Regions from separate parts of the Microbispora sp. CA-135349 genome, predicted to be linked through region 1. Evidence: riboswitches for the same ligand, from Rfam matches in the RefSeq annotation. Region 1 holds a riboswitch; each other region holds the start of a gene.
What was found. A riboswitch is a leader RNA that binds a small molecule or an ion and turns the genes downstream of it on or off. The one in region 1 is predicted to bind cobalamin.

Region 2: linked by a shared signal. The riboswitch ahead of ACQPZZ_RS20650 (CbtB domain-containing protein) and the one ahead of ACQPZZ_RS25930 (ribonucleoside-diphosphate reductase subunit alpha) in region 1 are both predicted to bind cobalamin.
Region 3: linked by a shared signal. The riboswitch ahead of cobN (cobaltochelatase subunit CobN) and the one ahead of ACQPZZ_RS25930 (ribonucleoside-diphosphate reductase subunit alpha) in region 1 are both predicted to bind cobalamin.

The regions. Positions count from the first base shown of each region.
Region 1 is NZ_CP192001.1:5,627,725-5,632,537, reverse strand. Features, by position in the region: gene glmS (glutamine--fructose-6-phosphate transaminase (isomerizing)) at 1-32, shown strand, start outside; gene ACQPZZ_RS25945 (hypothetical protein) at 128-433, shown strand; gene ACQPZZ_RS25940 (hypothetical protein) at 473-1,096, opposite strand; gene ACQPZZ_RS25935 (Bug family tripartite tricarboxylate transporter substrate binding protein) at 1,308-2,246, shown strand; cobalamin riboswitch at 2,292-2,523, shown strand; gene ACQPZZ_RS25930 (ribonucleoside-diphosphate reductase subunit alpha) at 2,658-4,813, shown strand, end outside.
Region 2 is NZ_CP192001.1:4,408,681-4,413,493, reverse strand. Features, by position in the region: gene tsaA (tRNA (N6-threonylcarbamoyladenosine(37)-N6)-methyltransferase TrmO) at 63-506, opposite strand; gene ACQPZZ_RS20665 (YceI family protein) at 591-1,148, shown strand; gene ACQPZZ_RS20660 (NAD-dependent protein deacetylase) at 1,179-2,024, shown strand; gene ACQPZZ_RS20655 (CbtA family protein) at 2,035-2,790, opposite strand; gene ACQPZZ_RS20650 (CbtB domain-containing protein) at 2,801-3,013, opposite strand; cobalamin riboswitch at 3,042-3,223, opposite strand; gene cobF (precorrin-6A synthase (deacetylating)) at 3,271-4,029, shown strand; gene cbiE (precorrin-6y C5,15-methyltransferase (decarboxylating) subunit CbiE) at 4,026-4,813, shown strand, end outside.
Region 3 is NZ_CP192001.1:4,401,196-4,406,008, forward strand. Features, by position in the region: gene cobN (cobaltochelatase subunit CobN) at 1-1,956, opposite strand, end outside; cobalamin riboswitch at 2,010-2,132, opposite strand; gene cobG (precorrin-3B synthase) at 2,205-3,389, shown strand; gene ACQPZZ_RS20620 (precorrin-8X methylmutase) at 3,414-4,046, shown strand; gene ACQPZZ_RS20625 (precorrin-2 C(20)-methyltransferase) at 4,053-4,813, shown strand, end outside.

The DNA of each region.
Region 1 (4,813 bases):
GCAACCTCGCCAAGAGCGTGACGGTCGAGTAGAACCCCTTCCTCCCGTACGGCTCGCGCCGCAGGCGCGAGCCGGACGGTCCGGGGTTCGGCGCAATGCCGGGCGGCCCCGGCGCCGATGTACGGGTATGCATGTGACCTACTTCGTGATGGCGCTGCCCGTCGTCGCCGTCCTCGTGTTCACCCTGGTGCGGGCAGCACGCCGGAGCCGTGAGCAGTTTGGGCGCGTACGGCAGATCGCCCGGCAGCAGTTGCCCGAGTCGGCGCCGCAGCGGACCGAGCTGGAGGAGCTGGTGAACCTTCTCCAGGCGCGTCTCAATCGGACGCAGTGGGCCCGGTTGCTCCTCGGCGCGGTGGTGGGATACGCCGTCCAACTCGTGGGCGACGCCCCGCTGGGCAAGCGAGATCGCGTCCTGCGTGCCCGCGACCCCTGACAGCAAGCGGAACCCGCCCGCGAAAGCGGGACGACGCCCTCAGTCGAACCAGACGACCAGGCGCACGCCTTCGGGTCCGAATCGCTGCGCCAGCGCCCGCATCACCGCGAAGACGTGCTCCCACCCGGTGCCCGGTCCCAGCACGTCCAGTCGCGTCACCGGGCCGTACTCGAGGGTCTGTCCCGAAACCTCCCAGCGGCCCGCGGGGGCCCCGAGGGGCGAGGTGCCCAAGGGCGGCATCCCGTACCGCTCGACGACCTCATCGGGCCACCGGTCGTCGATCCGATACCGCGTGATCGAGTGGCCGCCTTCCGAATGCACATCGAGCACTCCTCGGGCGGCGGGGCGGACGGTCATGTCCAGATCACGAAGCTCCGCCCATGAAACCCACGTGCTGCCATGAATGGCGGCATCCATCCGCGCGCAGTCCTCATAGTGGGTACGGACGGGTCCCGAAACGTCGGCCGGCAGGCCCCGGCCGGCCGCGACAGGGGTCCAGCCAAGCCGGTTGCGAATGCCGAAGAGGCAACCGAGCGACGCGTAGTCATTGACGCCATAGAGCGGGTAAAGAGGCAGGGAAACGCTCCACGCGTCTCCCTCGTACCAGTCCTCGTCGGCGTGCGGGTGACGCATCTCTATGAATCCGTAGATGTCGGTGCCCATCCGGACAGGGTAGGGGTGTGGGCGCGAAGCGCGGCCGCCCTCCCGCATGTCCACGTCCTCCGGCAGCAAGCGGCACGGCCCTCGTGCTCCCGCAGGCCACCGCCGCGACCCGCATCGATCGCCGCAGCCGTAACGTCCGTTATGTGGTGACATGGTGTGGTTACTCATAGTCTGTGCGTGTAAGGGACTCTTCGGGCGGGAGGGTGCCGACATGCGACGCCGTACGGTCCTCGCGCTGGGAGCCCTGGCCCTCGCGGGCGCGTGTGGCGTCCAGGCGCCGCCGTACCGGAGGGAGCTCTCTCTCGCGGTCCCCGGGCCGCCCGGAGGATGCGGAGACGGCGTCGCCGCCGGGTTCAAGGCGCTCATCGAGGGGCGCCGCTGGGCCCGGGCCGTACGGATCAGGCGGGAGACCGGTGACGGCGGGCAGTTGCTCGCCCGGCCGGGCGGGCCGCGGACCGATCTGGTGATCGCCGACCCGGCGCTGCTCGCCGCCTGCGCGCTGACCCGTGACCCGCTCCTGGTCACGAGGGCCGTCCCGCTCGCTCGGCTGGCGGGGGAGTGGGAGGTGCTGGTCGCCTCTCCCGACTCGGGCTACCGCACGTTCGAGCAGTTCGCCGCCGCTCTGCTGCGCGACCCCGGCGGGCCCGGAGTGGGCGGCGGCGCCGACCGAGGTCCGGAGCACCTGCTGCTCGGCCTGACCGCGCGGGGCCTGGGAGCCGACCCGCGCCTGCTCCACTACGTCGCGTTCGACACCAGGGCGCAGGCCGTCGCCGCGGTCCTCGACGGGCGGATCGCTCTCGGGTTCGGCAGCAGGCGCGAGGTCGCCCCCCACGTGCGCGCCGGACGGCTGCGGCCGCTCGCCGTCTCCTCCGCCGAGCGGCTGCCCGGAGTGGACGCGCCGACGCTGTCGGAGTCGGGCGTACGGATCGTGTACGCCGACTGGACCGGGCTGATCGCTCCGCCTGGCACGCCCGGGCGGGACGCCCTGCTCGATCTGTGCCGGGCCGTCGCCGGCACTCCGGGATGGCGGAGCCTGTGCGAGCGTAACGACTGGACGCCGATGTGGCTCGAGGGCGACGACTTCCGGCAATGGCTGACCGTCGAGGCGCGCCGTACGGCTCTGCTGCTCAATGATCTCGGATTGCACTGAAAAACACAACTTGTAGGGCCGGTTGCGATCAGGGCCACAAGATGTAGGATCCATCGCGTTGCTGGTTCACCTAGGTGAGGCAAGAGGGAACCCGGTGCGAATCCGGGACTGCCCCGCAGCGGTGAGCGGGAACGACCGCCGTCGGCACAGCACGGTGCTGTGTCCTCAAGCACTGGGCGCGAGCGCGCCCGGGAAGCGACGGCCAGTAGGACCGGTGGGGCGTGAGCCCGGCCGGACGCCCGCGAGTCCGAAGACCTGCCAGTGACGGCGCGCGCATGGGCGCGCGCCCCGCGCCGGGCCTCGCGGGAGGGTTCGCCGCACCGTCACGGCACGTCTGTTTCGTGCGCGTGCGCCGCGGCATCCCCCTTCTCCGATCCGGCCGGACACGGAACGACGAGGAGGGGGCATCTGATGACGATCACCGACCCGGCGCCCGGCCTGGCGCGGGCGGACGGCGCGCGCGACGTGGCGGCCGTGTGGCAGGCCATCGAGGAGGCGGCGGCCGGGGTCATCGCCGACCCGGAGAACTCCCGCCGGGCGGCCCGGCTGCTGAACGGGCTGATCGCGGAGGAGGCGGCGGCCGAGGGGGTGCGCACGTTCTCCGAGTCGGTCGCGGCCGCCCACGCCGCCGGGCTGCTGGGCGACGTCGTCGCCGCGTTCGTGGCCGACGAGGCCGAGTCGCTCGACGCGCTGATCGACCCGGCGGCCGACGACCGCTTCGAATACTTCGGGCTGCGCACGGTCTACGACCGCTACCTGCTGCGTCACCCGGTCACCCGGCGGGTGCTGGAACGCCCGCAGCACTTCCTGCTGCGGGTCGCCTGCGGCCTGTCGGCCTCGGTGGCGGAGGCGGCCGAGCTGTACGGCCTGATGTCCACCCTGGCCTACCTGCCCAGTTCGCCGACGCTGTTCAACTCGGGCGCCCGCCGGCCGCAGCTGTCGTCGTGCTTCCTGCTCGACTCGCCGCGCGACGAGCTGGAGAGCATCTACGAGCGGTACGGCCAGGTGGCGCGGCTGTCGAAGTACTCCGGCGGCATCGGCGTCGCCTGGACCCGGGTGCGCTCGCGCGGCTCGCTCATCCGGGGCACCAACGGCCTGTCCAACGGCATCGTGCCGTGGCTGCGCACGCTCGACGCGTCGGTGGCGGCGGTCAACCAGGGCGGCAGGCGCAAGGGCGCGGCCTGCGTCTACCTGGAGACCTGGCACGCCGACATCGAGGAGTTCCTGGAGCTTCGCGACAACACGGGCGAGGAGTCGCGCCGCGCCCACAACCTCAACCTGGCCAACTGGGTGCCCGACGAGTTCATGCGCAGGGTCGAGGCGGACGGCACGTGGTCGCTGTTCGACCCCAAGGAGACCCCCGAGCTGACCGACCTGTGGGGTGAGGCGTTCGACGCCCGCTACCGCGAACTGGAGTCCGCCGGGCGATATGTCCGGCAGGTGCCCGCCCGGGCCCTGTACGCCCGGATGATGCGCACCCTCGCCCAGACCGGCAACGGCTGGATGACGTTCAAGGACGCCGCCAACCGCGCGTCCAACCAGACCGCGCTGCCCGGCAACGTCATCCACCTGTCCAATCTCTGCACCGAGATCCTGGAGGTCACCAGCGACGGCGAGACCGCCGTCTGCAACCTCGGCTCGGTCAACCTGGCCGCCCACCTGACCCCCGAGGGGGACGCCGTAGACTTCGGCAGGCTGCGCGCCACCGTCCGCACCGCCGTGCGGTTCTTGGACCGGACGATCGACCTCGGCTTCTACCCGACGCCGGAGGCGGAGGCGGCCAACCGGAAGTGGCGGCCGGTGGGGCTCGGCGTCATGGGCCTCGCCGACGTGTTCTTCGCGCTGCGCCTGCCGTTCGACGCGCCGGAGGCGCTCACGCTGTCGACCCGCATCGCCGAGGAGATCGCGCTCGCGGCGTACGGCACCTCGGCCGACCTGGCCGTCGAACGCGGGCGCCACCCCGCCTACGAGGAGACCCGGGCGGCGGGCGGCGTGCTGCACCCCGACCACTTCCCGTGCGCACCGGCGCACCCGGAGGAGTGGGCCGCGCTGCGGGCCAGGATCGCGGAGACCGGGCTGCGCAACTCCCTGCTGGTCGCGATCGCGCCGACGGCCACGATCGCCTCGATCGCAGGCTGCTACGAGTGCGTCGAGCCGCAGGTGTCCAACGTCTTCAAGCGCGAGACGCTGTCGGGAGAGTTCCTCCAGGTCAACCGGTATCTCGTGCGCGATCTCCAGGCCCTCGGCCTGTGGACCAGGCCGATGCGCGACGCGATCAAGCTCAACGACGGCTCGATCCAGGACATCACGACCATCCCAGACGAGATCAGGACGCTCTACCGCACCGCCTGGGAGCTCCCGCAGAAGGCCCTCATCGACCTGGCCGCCGCGCGGCAGCCGTACGTCGACCAGTCGCAGTCGCTCAACCTCTTCATGGCCGCCCCCACCATCGGCAAGCTCTCCTCGATGTACGCCTACGCCTGGCGGTCGGGCCTGAAGACCACCTACTACCTGCGCTCCCGTCCGGCGACGAGGATCGCCCAGACGACCGTGCCGGCCGTCACCCC
Region 2 (4,813 bases), 1.2 Mb from region 1:
CCGTGACCGGCGGGGCTCGGAGCGTCAGGGAAATCTACATAGTAAAGGAGCTCAGTGGGTTGTCACCGCTCGGCCGCGTCCAGCACGGGCTTGATGTCGAGCACAGGAGTGCCGTCGACGGCTTCCAGCGGCCGCACCCGCAGGCCCCTCGCCGGGTCGATCTCCAGGACCGTGACCCGGTGCAGGCCGATCGGGTTGGGGCGGTCAGGGGAGCGCGTCGCGAACACGCCGGCCACCGGATTGCTCGTCTCCCCGCGCGGATGGACCCGCAGGGTTTCGCGGTCGGCTTGGTGGAACCAGGTGAGGACGAGCACCTCGTCGCCCGCCGTCACCCCGTCGAGCGCCTCCGTGACGGGCGGGTCGATCTCCAACCAGGCGTCCGGCGCCCCCTCGCGCCCCTGCCGCGGCGCCTCGGCACGGTCGGTCAGCACGGACCGTACGACGCCGACGGGCCGCACGGTGAATGTCCCGGTGGATGTTCCGGTGAACGCCTCGGGCTCGCTCATGATCCGTTTCCTTCCTGGCGATGGATCACCACGATGTCATCCGGTGCCGACATCTCCGGACCGTTCCGCGGGAATGCCCACGAAATGGACGTCGAGGCGGGCACGTACGCGTTGGGGCCGAGGTCCGGCCGGCTCCTGGTCCTCACCGGCCGGGCCGGGCTGGGCGCCAAGGCCGGGCATGACCTCACGATCGAGGTCACCCGGTGGCGGGGCGAGGCGGTGGTGGCGCCGGACGACCTGGCGGGCTGCCGGGTGACGGTGGAGGCCGAGGTGGCCTCGATGCGGGTCCGGGAAGGCACGGGCGGAGTAAAGCCGCTCACCGACTCCGATCGCGTCGACATCGAGAAGAACATGCGTGACAAGGTCCTCAAAGCGGATCAGCACCCGCTGGTCACGTTCCGGTCGACCCGGGTCGTGGGCGAACCCGAGGCGTTCCGCGTGGAGGGCGAGCTGACAATCATGGGCGCCACTCGGCCGGTCACGGTGGACGGGGCGTTCGCGGACGGACGAGCGCGCGGCCGGGCGACGGTCGTGCAGTCCGAGTGGGGCATCCGCCCCTACTCCGCGTTCTTCGGCGCGCTCAAGCTGCGCGACGAGGTCGAGGTCATCTTCGACGTACGGCTGGGGGAGGGGCGGGGCTGACATGTGTGATGCTTCGGGCACCATGGATGCGTGACTGTGGTGCGCGACGCGGGAATTGCCGAGCGGTGGGGCTTGCTGGCCGATCTCGTGGCCGACGGCGAGGTGGTGGTCCTCAGCGGGGCCGGCCTGTCGACCGAGTCCGGGATCCCGGACTACCGAGGGGAGACCGGCCGCAGGCGCAGGGCCGACCCGATGACCTACCAGACCTTCGTGAGCAGCGCGGCCGCCCGCAGGCGCTACTGGGCGCGCAGCCACCTGGGATGGCGTCACATCGTGGACGCCGCGCCGAACACCGGGCATCGCGCGGTGGCCGAACTGCAGCGCTGCGGCCTGGTCGCCGGGATCATCACGCAGAACGTGGACGGTCTGCACCAGGCGGCGGGTGCGCACGGGGTCGTCGAACTGCACGGCAGCCTGCATCGGGTGCGCTGCCTGGCCTGCGGGCACCGCACCTCGCGGTACGCGCTCGACCGGAGGCTGCGCGCGGCCAACTCCGGCTGGCGGGCCCGCTCGGAGATGATCAATCCGGACGGTGACGCCGTTCTGGCCGTGGACGAGATCGAGACGTTCCGCACGGTGGACTGCGAGGGCTGCGGTGGCGTGCTCAAACCCGACGTGGTGTTCTTCGGCGAGAACGTGCCGCCGTCACGGGTCGAGGAGTGCTACGCGCTGACCGAGCGGGCCGGTCTGCTGCTCGTCCTGGGATCCTCGTTGACCGTCATGTCCGGATACCGGTTCGTCCGGCGCGCCGCCGCCCGCTCGATCCCCGTCGCGATAATCAATCAGGGGCCGACCCGGGGCGACGGCGAGGCGCTGATGACCTTCGACGCCCCCCTCGGACCGGCCCTCACCTCTCTCCTGGAGGCCCTCCGCTAGTTGAGAGGAGTCAGGCTGTTCCGGCCGGACGCAGTCGTGCCTCGGCACGGACGCCCTGACGCAGGGAACGCTCGGTGAGGCCGCCGAACAGCAGTCCGATGGCGGCCCACAGGGCGAACTGGACGCCGAACGACGACACCCTGAACCACCAGAGGGTGTCGGCGGGGAAGTCGCCGGACACCTCGTTGATCGGGGGCAGCAGGGCGTACGAGACGCCCACGAGGACGGCGTAGACGACGATGCCCGCGAGGGTCGCGTTCCAGCCGCCCAGCCGGGGCGACAGGGCGCGGCCCGCGTACGTCGCGACCGCGGCGGCCAGCAGCGCGACCAGGATCATCGTGAAGTACAGCGCGGTCCTGCGGCCGATGGTGTCGGGGTTGCCGACGGCCGGGGGATTGGGCGGGTACTTCAGGATGGGGGTCACGTACACGACGACGAATCCGGCGGCCGCGACGACGAGGGCCGTGGCGCGGGCGCCGAGGGCGCCGAGGCGGCCGTGGGCCACGGCGTACGCGATGGAGAAGAAGCCGCCGAGTGCGGCGCCGTAGACGAGCAGGGCGGTCAGGAGGCCGGCGGTCTCCTGGACGGTCCGGCTGACGAGTTCGTGTTCGTGTGCCGCTCCTGTCGCGGCGGCCTTGGCCTCCTCGAGCGAGATGGCGGCGGCGACCTGGGGTTCGCCGGCGAACCAGGCCACGACGTACGCGAGCAGCGCGGCCACGAGGCCGACGAGCATGCCGCGCACCAGCAGGGAGCGCATGGTGGGCATCCGGCGGGCCTCAGTGGCAGGGGAAGCCGAGGAGGTGGCGGCCGTCGTGCACGAACTCGTGCACGGTGTGCCCGCTGATGAGGTGGGTGGCGCCCTGCTCCGCGCCGACGAAGTAGATCAGGATGAGCCCGACCACGGCGGCGAAGACCGCCCAGGGCAGGATCTCGCGCACGGGGATGGTGACCGGCAGGGGCCGGGATACGGGAATGGCCGGCTGAGCCATGATTTCTCCTCACGGGGTGCCTCGCCCCGGTGATGGAGGACAACGGGTCAGTGTCCTGACTCCCGGGTCATCGTGTCGCCCGACCTTCCAGCCGTCTCGGCCGTGGTCACAAGCGGGGGACACTCCCCGGTCACAGTGGCGGGACCGTCCTGGATTCGCACCAGGTTCCTGCACACCGTCGCCTCTGTCTGCAATTGTCCCCTAGAGCGTGCACCGTCTGCAAAAGTACGTCAAGCCGTGGTCCATACTCGTGACCTATGAAGCGCGTCCTCATCATCGGCATCGGCGCCGGGGACCCAGCCCACCTCACCTTCCAGGCCGCCGCGGCGATCGCCTCGGCGGACGTGTTCTTCCTGCTCGACAAGGGTGCAGAGAAGGACGGCTTGGTGCGGCTGCGGCGCGAGCTGATCGCGGCCCACGCGCGGGAGCCGTACCGGGTGGTGGAGGCACGCGACCCGGAACGCGACCGGACGAGCGGCGCCTACGTGGAGGCGGTGGCCGACTGGCGGGCCCGCCGGGCGGAGGTCTACGCGCGGCTCATCGCCGACGAGGTGCCCGAGGACGGCGTGGGCGCGTTCCTCGTCTGGGGCGATCCCGCCCTCTACGACAGCACGATCGCCATCGTCGAGGACGTCCTGGCCAGGGGCGGGGAGCCGTTCGACTACGAGGTGATCCCGGGGATCAGCAGCGTGTCGGCGCTGGCCGCGCGGCACCGCGTCAGCCTGACCAGGGTCGCGAGGCCCCTGCACATCACGACCGGACGCCGCCTGCCCGCCGACGTCGAGGCCGCAGACGACATCGTGGTGATGCTCGACGCGGGATGCGCGTTCGCCGACCTGCCGGAGGCCGCCGACGCGGACGTCTACTGGGGCGCCTACGTCGGGACCGAGGACGAGATCCTCCTGGCCGGGCCGGTGCGCGAGGTCGCCGGCGAGATCCGGCGGCGCAGGGCGGAGGCGCGCGCGGCGCACGGCTGGGTCATGGACGCCTACCTGCTCAGGAAACCCGCTCGATGAGGCCGGTGTCGGTCGTCGGGATCGGCGCGGACGGCTGGGCCGGCCTCACCGACGCCGCGCGCGCCGAGCTGACCGCCGCGGACGTCGTGGTCGGGTCGGCCAGGCAGCTCGCGCTGCTGCCCGCGTCGCTGGCCCCCGAGCGGGTGCCGTACCCGTCGCCGCTGGTCGCGGGGTTGCCGGGGCTGTTCGACGCGCACGCGGGACGCGCGGTCGCGGTGCTGGCGAGCGGGGATCCCATGTTCTTCGGGATCGGCGCGACGCTGGCCCGGCTGCTCGGGCCCGAGCGGCTGCGCGTGCTGCCGCACGTGTCGTCGGTGACGCTGGCCTGCGCGCGGCTCGGCTGGCCCGCCGAGGGCGTCGAGACCGTCAGCCTGGTCGGGCGTCCGCTCGCCACGCTGACCGCCGCGCTCGCGCCGGGCCGCCGCGTCCTCGTCCTCAGCGCGGACGCGGGCACCCCCGCGCGGGTCGCCGCCCTGCTGACCGAGCGGGGATACGGGGCGAGCCGCGTGACCGTACTCGGCGATCTCGGCGCGGCGACCGAGTCGCGCCATGACGGCACGGCCGCAGACTGGACGGGCGCCGGCCGGCCGGGCGCCGAGCCGATGCCGGCCCTGAACATCGTGGCCGTGACCTGTGCCGACGTCCCCGACGCCGCGCCACTGGGGAGGGCTTGCGGGCTGCCGGACGACGCGTACGAGTCGGACGGGCAGCTGACCAAGCAGGAGGTGCGCGCGGTCACCCTGGCCAAGCTGGCGCCCCTGCCGGGCGAGCTGCTGTGGGACGT
Region 3 (4,813 bases), 1.2 Mb from region 1:
GCAGAGCCAGCCGTCCACGTGCAGGATGAACTCGTCGAACTCGGCGTCGTGCGGGCGCTCGCTCAGGCCGAGGTCGTGGTCGAGGCGGGCGGCCTGGATGAGGGTCCAGATCTGGGCGCGGATCGCGGGCAGCTTCGCCGGGTCCATCGCCGCGATCGTCGCGTGCTCGTCGAGGAGCTGCTCAAGGCGGGCGATGTCGCCGTAGGTCTCGGCCCTGGCCATCGGCGGCACCAGGTGGTCCACGAGCACGGCGTGCGCCCGGCGCTTGGCCTGGGTGCCCTCGCCGGGGTCGTTCACCAGGAACGGATAGACGAGCGGGAGGTCGCCGATCGCCGCGTCGGTGGCGCAGGACGCCGACAGGCCCGCCGACTTGCCGGGCAGCCACTCCAGGTTGCCGTGCTTGCCGACGTGCACCATGGCGTGCGCGCCCCACTCGGCCGACAGCCACCGGTACGCCGCCAGGTAGTGATGGCTGGGCGGCAGATCGGGGTCGTGGTAGATCGCGATCGGGTTCTCCCCGAAGCCGCGCGGGGGCTGCACCATCACCACGACGTTCCCGCTGCGCAGCGCCGCGAGCACGATGTCGCCGTCGTGGACGAACAGCTCGCCGGGCGGGGCGCCCCAGTGGCGTTCCACGCCGGCGCGCAGGTCCTCGGGCAGGGTGTCGTACCAGGCGCGGTAGGTCTCGGCGGGGATCCGCACGGGGTTGGCCGCGAGCTGCTCCTCGGTGAGCCAGTCCTGGTCCTGGCCGCCCGCGGCGATGAGCGCGTGGATCAGGGCGTCGCCGTCCTGCTCCGCCTGCCCGGGAAAGCCGTCGCCGAGGTCGTAGCCCTCCTCGGCCAGGCGGGCCAGCAGCCCGACCGTGCTGGCCGGGGTGTCCAGGCCGACGGCGTTGCCGACCCGCGAGTTCTTCGTCGGGTACGCCGACAGCATCACGACGAGCTTCTTGTCCTGCGGGGGCACGTGCCGCAGCAGGCCGTGCCGGACGGCGATGCCCGCGACCCGGGCCGCGCGCTCGGGGTCGGCGACGTAGACCGTCAGGCCGTCGTCGTCGATCTCCTTGAACGAGAACGGCACCGTGATGATCCGCCCGTCGAACTCCGGGATCGCGACCTGCGAGGCGGCGTCCAGCGGGGACAGCCCGTCGTCGTTGTCCTCCCACTCGGCGCGGCCGGTCGTCAGGCACAGGCCCTGCAGGATGGGCACGTCGAGGTCGGCGAGCGCGCCGACGTCCCAGGCCGCGTCGTCCCCGCCCGCCGACGCGGTCGCGGGCCGCGAACCGCCCGCCGCGAGCACGGTCACGACGAGGGCGTCCGCGCGGCGCAGCACGTCGAGCAGCTCGGGCTCGGCGGTGCGCAGCGAGGAGCAGAAGACCGGCAGCGCCCGGCCGCCCGCGTCCTCGATCGCGTCGCACAGGGCGGTGACGAAGCCCGTGTTGCCCGCCATGTGGTGCGCCCGGTAGTAGAGCACGCCGATCACCGGGCCGTCGCCGGGCCGGGCGTCGCGTTCGAGCACGCCCCAGGTCGGCGTGGCGGCCGGGGCCGCGAAGCCGCGGCCGGTCAGCAGGACCGTGTCCGACAGGAACGCGTGCAGTTCGGCGAGGTTCGCGGGGCCGCCGTGCGCGAGATAGGCGTGCGCCTCGGCGCACACGCCGCCGCTCACCCCGCCGCTCACCGTGGACAGCTCCATCAGCTCGGCGTCCGGGGCCTGCTCGCCGCCGAGGACGACCACCGGGCGCGGGCCCGCGAGCAGGGCGTCCAGCCCGTCCTCCCAGGCGCGCCGCCCGCCGAGCAGCCGGACGACCACGAGGCCGGCCCCCTCGACCAGCGCGGGCAAATCGTCCACGGCGAGCCGGGCCGGGTTCCCCAGCCGGAACGCCGCCCCGCTGGCGCGCGCGCTCAGCAGATCGGTGTCCGACGTGGACAACAGCACGATGAGTGGCTGGTCCGTGCGCATGGCAGGGTCCTCCCTCGGGGTCCTCGCCCCGGGTCGTGGCGGCACGACGGCAGGAGTCTCCTGGCTCCCGGATCGACGCTCACCCCGGCCTTCCCGTCTTGCGACAGTGGCCGTGTGGTGGGGTTCGCTCCCCGGTCACAGTGGCGGGACCGCGCCGGATTCACACCGGCTTCCTCCGCTTGCCATCGTTCATCGCCGACCTTACGGGACGGAGGCCCTATCGAAAAACTGGCGTTAGCATCCTGCCTGTGGTCATAGGTGGCTTTTCCGGACGTGCGGCTCGGGACGCCTGCCCCGGCGCGCTCCAGGTGCACGTCGCCGCGGACGGGGCGCTGGCCCGCGTCCGCGTGCCCGGCGGCGCCCTGACCACCGACGCGCTGCGCGAGCTGGCCGCCTGCGCCGGGGAGCTGGGCAACGGGGTCATCGAGCTCACGTCACGCGCCAACGTCCAGGTGCGCGGGCTGGCGGACCCGGCGGCGTTCGCCGCGCGGATGGCCGCCGCCGGGCTGCTGCCGTCGGCGACCCACGAACGCGTGCGCAACATCGTCGCCTCGCCCCTCAGCGGCCGGTCGGCCACGGGCGTCCTCGACGTCCGGCCGCTGGTGACGGCGCTGGACGCGGACCTGTGCGGGCGTCCGGCGCTGGCCGGCCTGCCCGGCCGGTTCCTGTTCGCGCTCGACGACGGCACCGGCGACGTCCTCGGGCTCGGCGCGGACGTGACGCTCGCCGCGCAGCCCGGCCGTCCTGTCGACCACCTGGGCGGCGATCTGACGCTCCTGCTCGCGGGCGAGCCGGTCAGATCGGTGACCGCCGGCGACGCCGTCGCCGTCGCCCTCGCCGCCGCCGAGGCGTTCCAGTCGGTACGCGGGGACGCCTGGCGCGTGGCCGAGCTCCCCGGCGGCCCCGCGACGATCACCGCCCGCCTTCCCGGCGCCGCGCCCGTGGCCGTGCCCGTGACCGTGCCCGTGACCGTGGCGGCTGCCGAGCCGCGTAAGGGCGGGGTGTTTCCCCAGGCGGACGGGCGGGTCGCGGTCGACGTGATCGTGCCGCTCGGCAGGCTCACCCCCGCACAGGCGGACCTTCTCGCCGGCCTGACCCCCGCCGAGGTGCGGCTGACGCCGTGGCGTACGGTCGTGCTGCCCGACCTGGCGCCCGGGACGGTCGGGCCGGTGGCCGATTCGCTCGTCGAGGCGGGGCTGGTGATCGACCCGGCCTCGCCGTACGCCAGACTGTCGGCCTGCACCGGGCGGCCCGGTTGCGCGAAGGCGCTGGCCGACGTACGGGCGGACGCGGCGCGCTGGGCGGAGACCGGCACGCCCGAGCTGCCGGACGGGCCGATCCACTGGGCGGGCTGCGAACGTCGTTGCGGGCGCCCGCGCGGGCGGGTCACCGACGTGGTCGCCACGCCCGGCGGCTACCGCGTGAGCCACTGAACGAACACCATCGAACGAACAGGGGTGTCCGTGCCCGAGCACGACTACGTCCGCGACGGAGCGGAGATCTACCGGCGGTCGTTCGCGACCATCAGGGCCGAGGCCGACCTGACGGGCCTGCCCGGCGACGTGGCCAGGGTCGCGGTCCGCATGATCCACGCCTGCGGCATGACCGACCTGGTCGCCGACCTCGGCTACTCCCCCGGCGTGGTCGCGAAGGCGCGCGCCGCCCTGCTGGCGGGCGCGCCCGTGCTGTGCGACGCGCAGATGGTCGCCTCCGGCGTCACCAGGAAACGCCTGCCGGCCGACAACGAGATCGTCTGCACGCTCGGCGACCCCCGCGTGCCCGCCCTCGCCGAGCGGCTCGGCACCACGCGCAGCGCCGCCGCCCTCGATCTGTGGCTCGACCGGCTCGACGGCGCGGTCGTGGCCGTCGGCAACGCACCGACCGCGCTGTTCCGGCTGCTCGAACTGGTCGCGGAGGGCGCGGGACGGCCCGCCGCCGTGCTGGGCATTCCGGTCGGCTTCATCGGCGCGGCCGAGTCCAAGCGCGCCCTCGCGGCGTCCGGCCTGGAGTTTCTGGTTGTCCACGGCCGCCGGGGCGGCAGTGCCATGACGGCGGCGGCGATCAACGCCATCGCCAGCGAGCAGGAGTGACGTGACGTGACAGGTACCCTCTACGGCGTCGGCCTCGGCCCCGGCGATCCCGAACTGATGACGGTGAAGGCCGCCCGCCTGATCGGCGCGGCCGACGTGATCGCCTACCACGCCGCCCGGCACGGCCGCAGCATCGCGCGCTCCATCGCCGCCCACCACATGCGCGACGGCCAGATCGAGGAGCTGCTCCAGTACCCCCTGACGACCGAGACGACCGACCACCCCGGCGGCTACCAGGGCGCGCTCGACGACTTCTACGCCGACTGCGCGGCCCGGCTGGCCGCCCACCTGGACGCCGGGCGCGACGTCGTCGTCCTGTGCGAGGGCGACCCGCTCTTCTACGGCTCCTACATGCACATGCACAAACGGCTGGCGCAGCGCTACCCGGCCGAGGTCGTCCCCGGCGTCACGTCGATCGCGGGCGCGTCGGCCGTGCTCGGCCGCCCGCTGGTCGAACGCGACGAGACGCTGACGGTCCTGCCCGGAACCCTGCCCGCCGGCGTGCTGGCGGAGAAGCTTCGCGGCACGGACTCCGCGGCGGTGCTCAAGCTGGGCCGCACGTTCGAGAAGGTGCGCGACGCCCTCGCCGAGGCCGGCCGTCTCGACGAGGCCTGGTACGTCGAACGCGCCACCACCGACGCCCAGCGCGTCGCCCCCCTGAAGGACGTGGACCCCGGCCAGGTGCCGTACTTCTCGCTGGCGCTGATCCCGAGCCCGGCCCAGCTCACATTCGTGCCGGAGACCGTGGAACGCACCGGTCCCGGCGA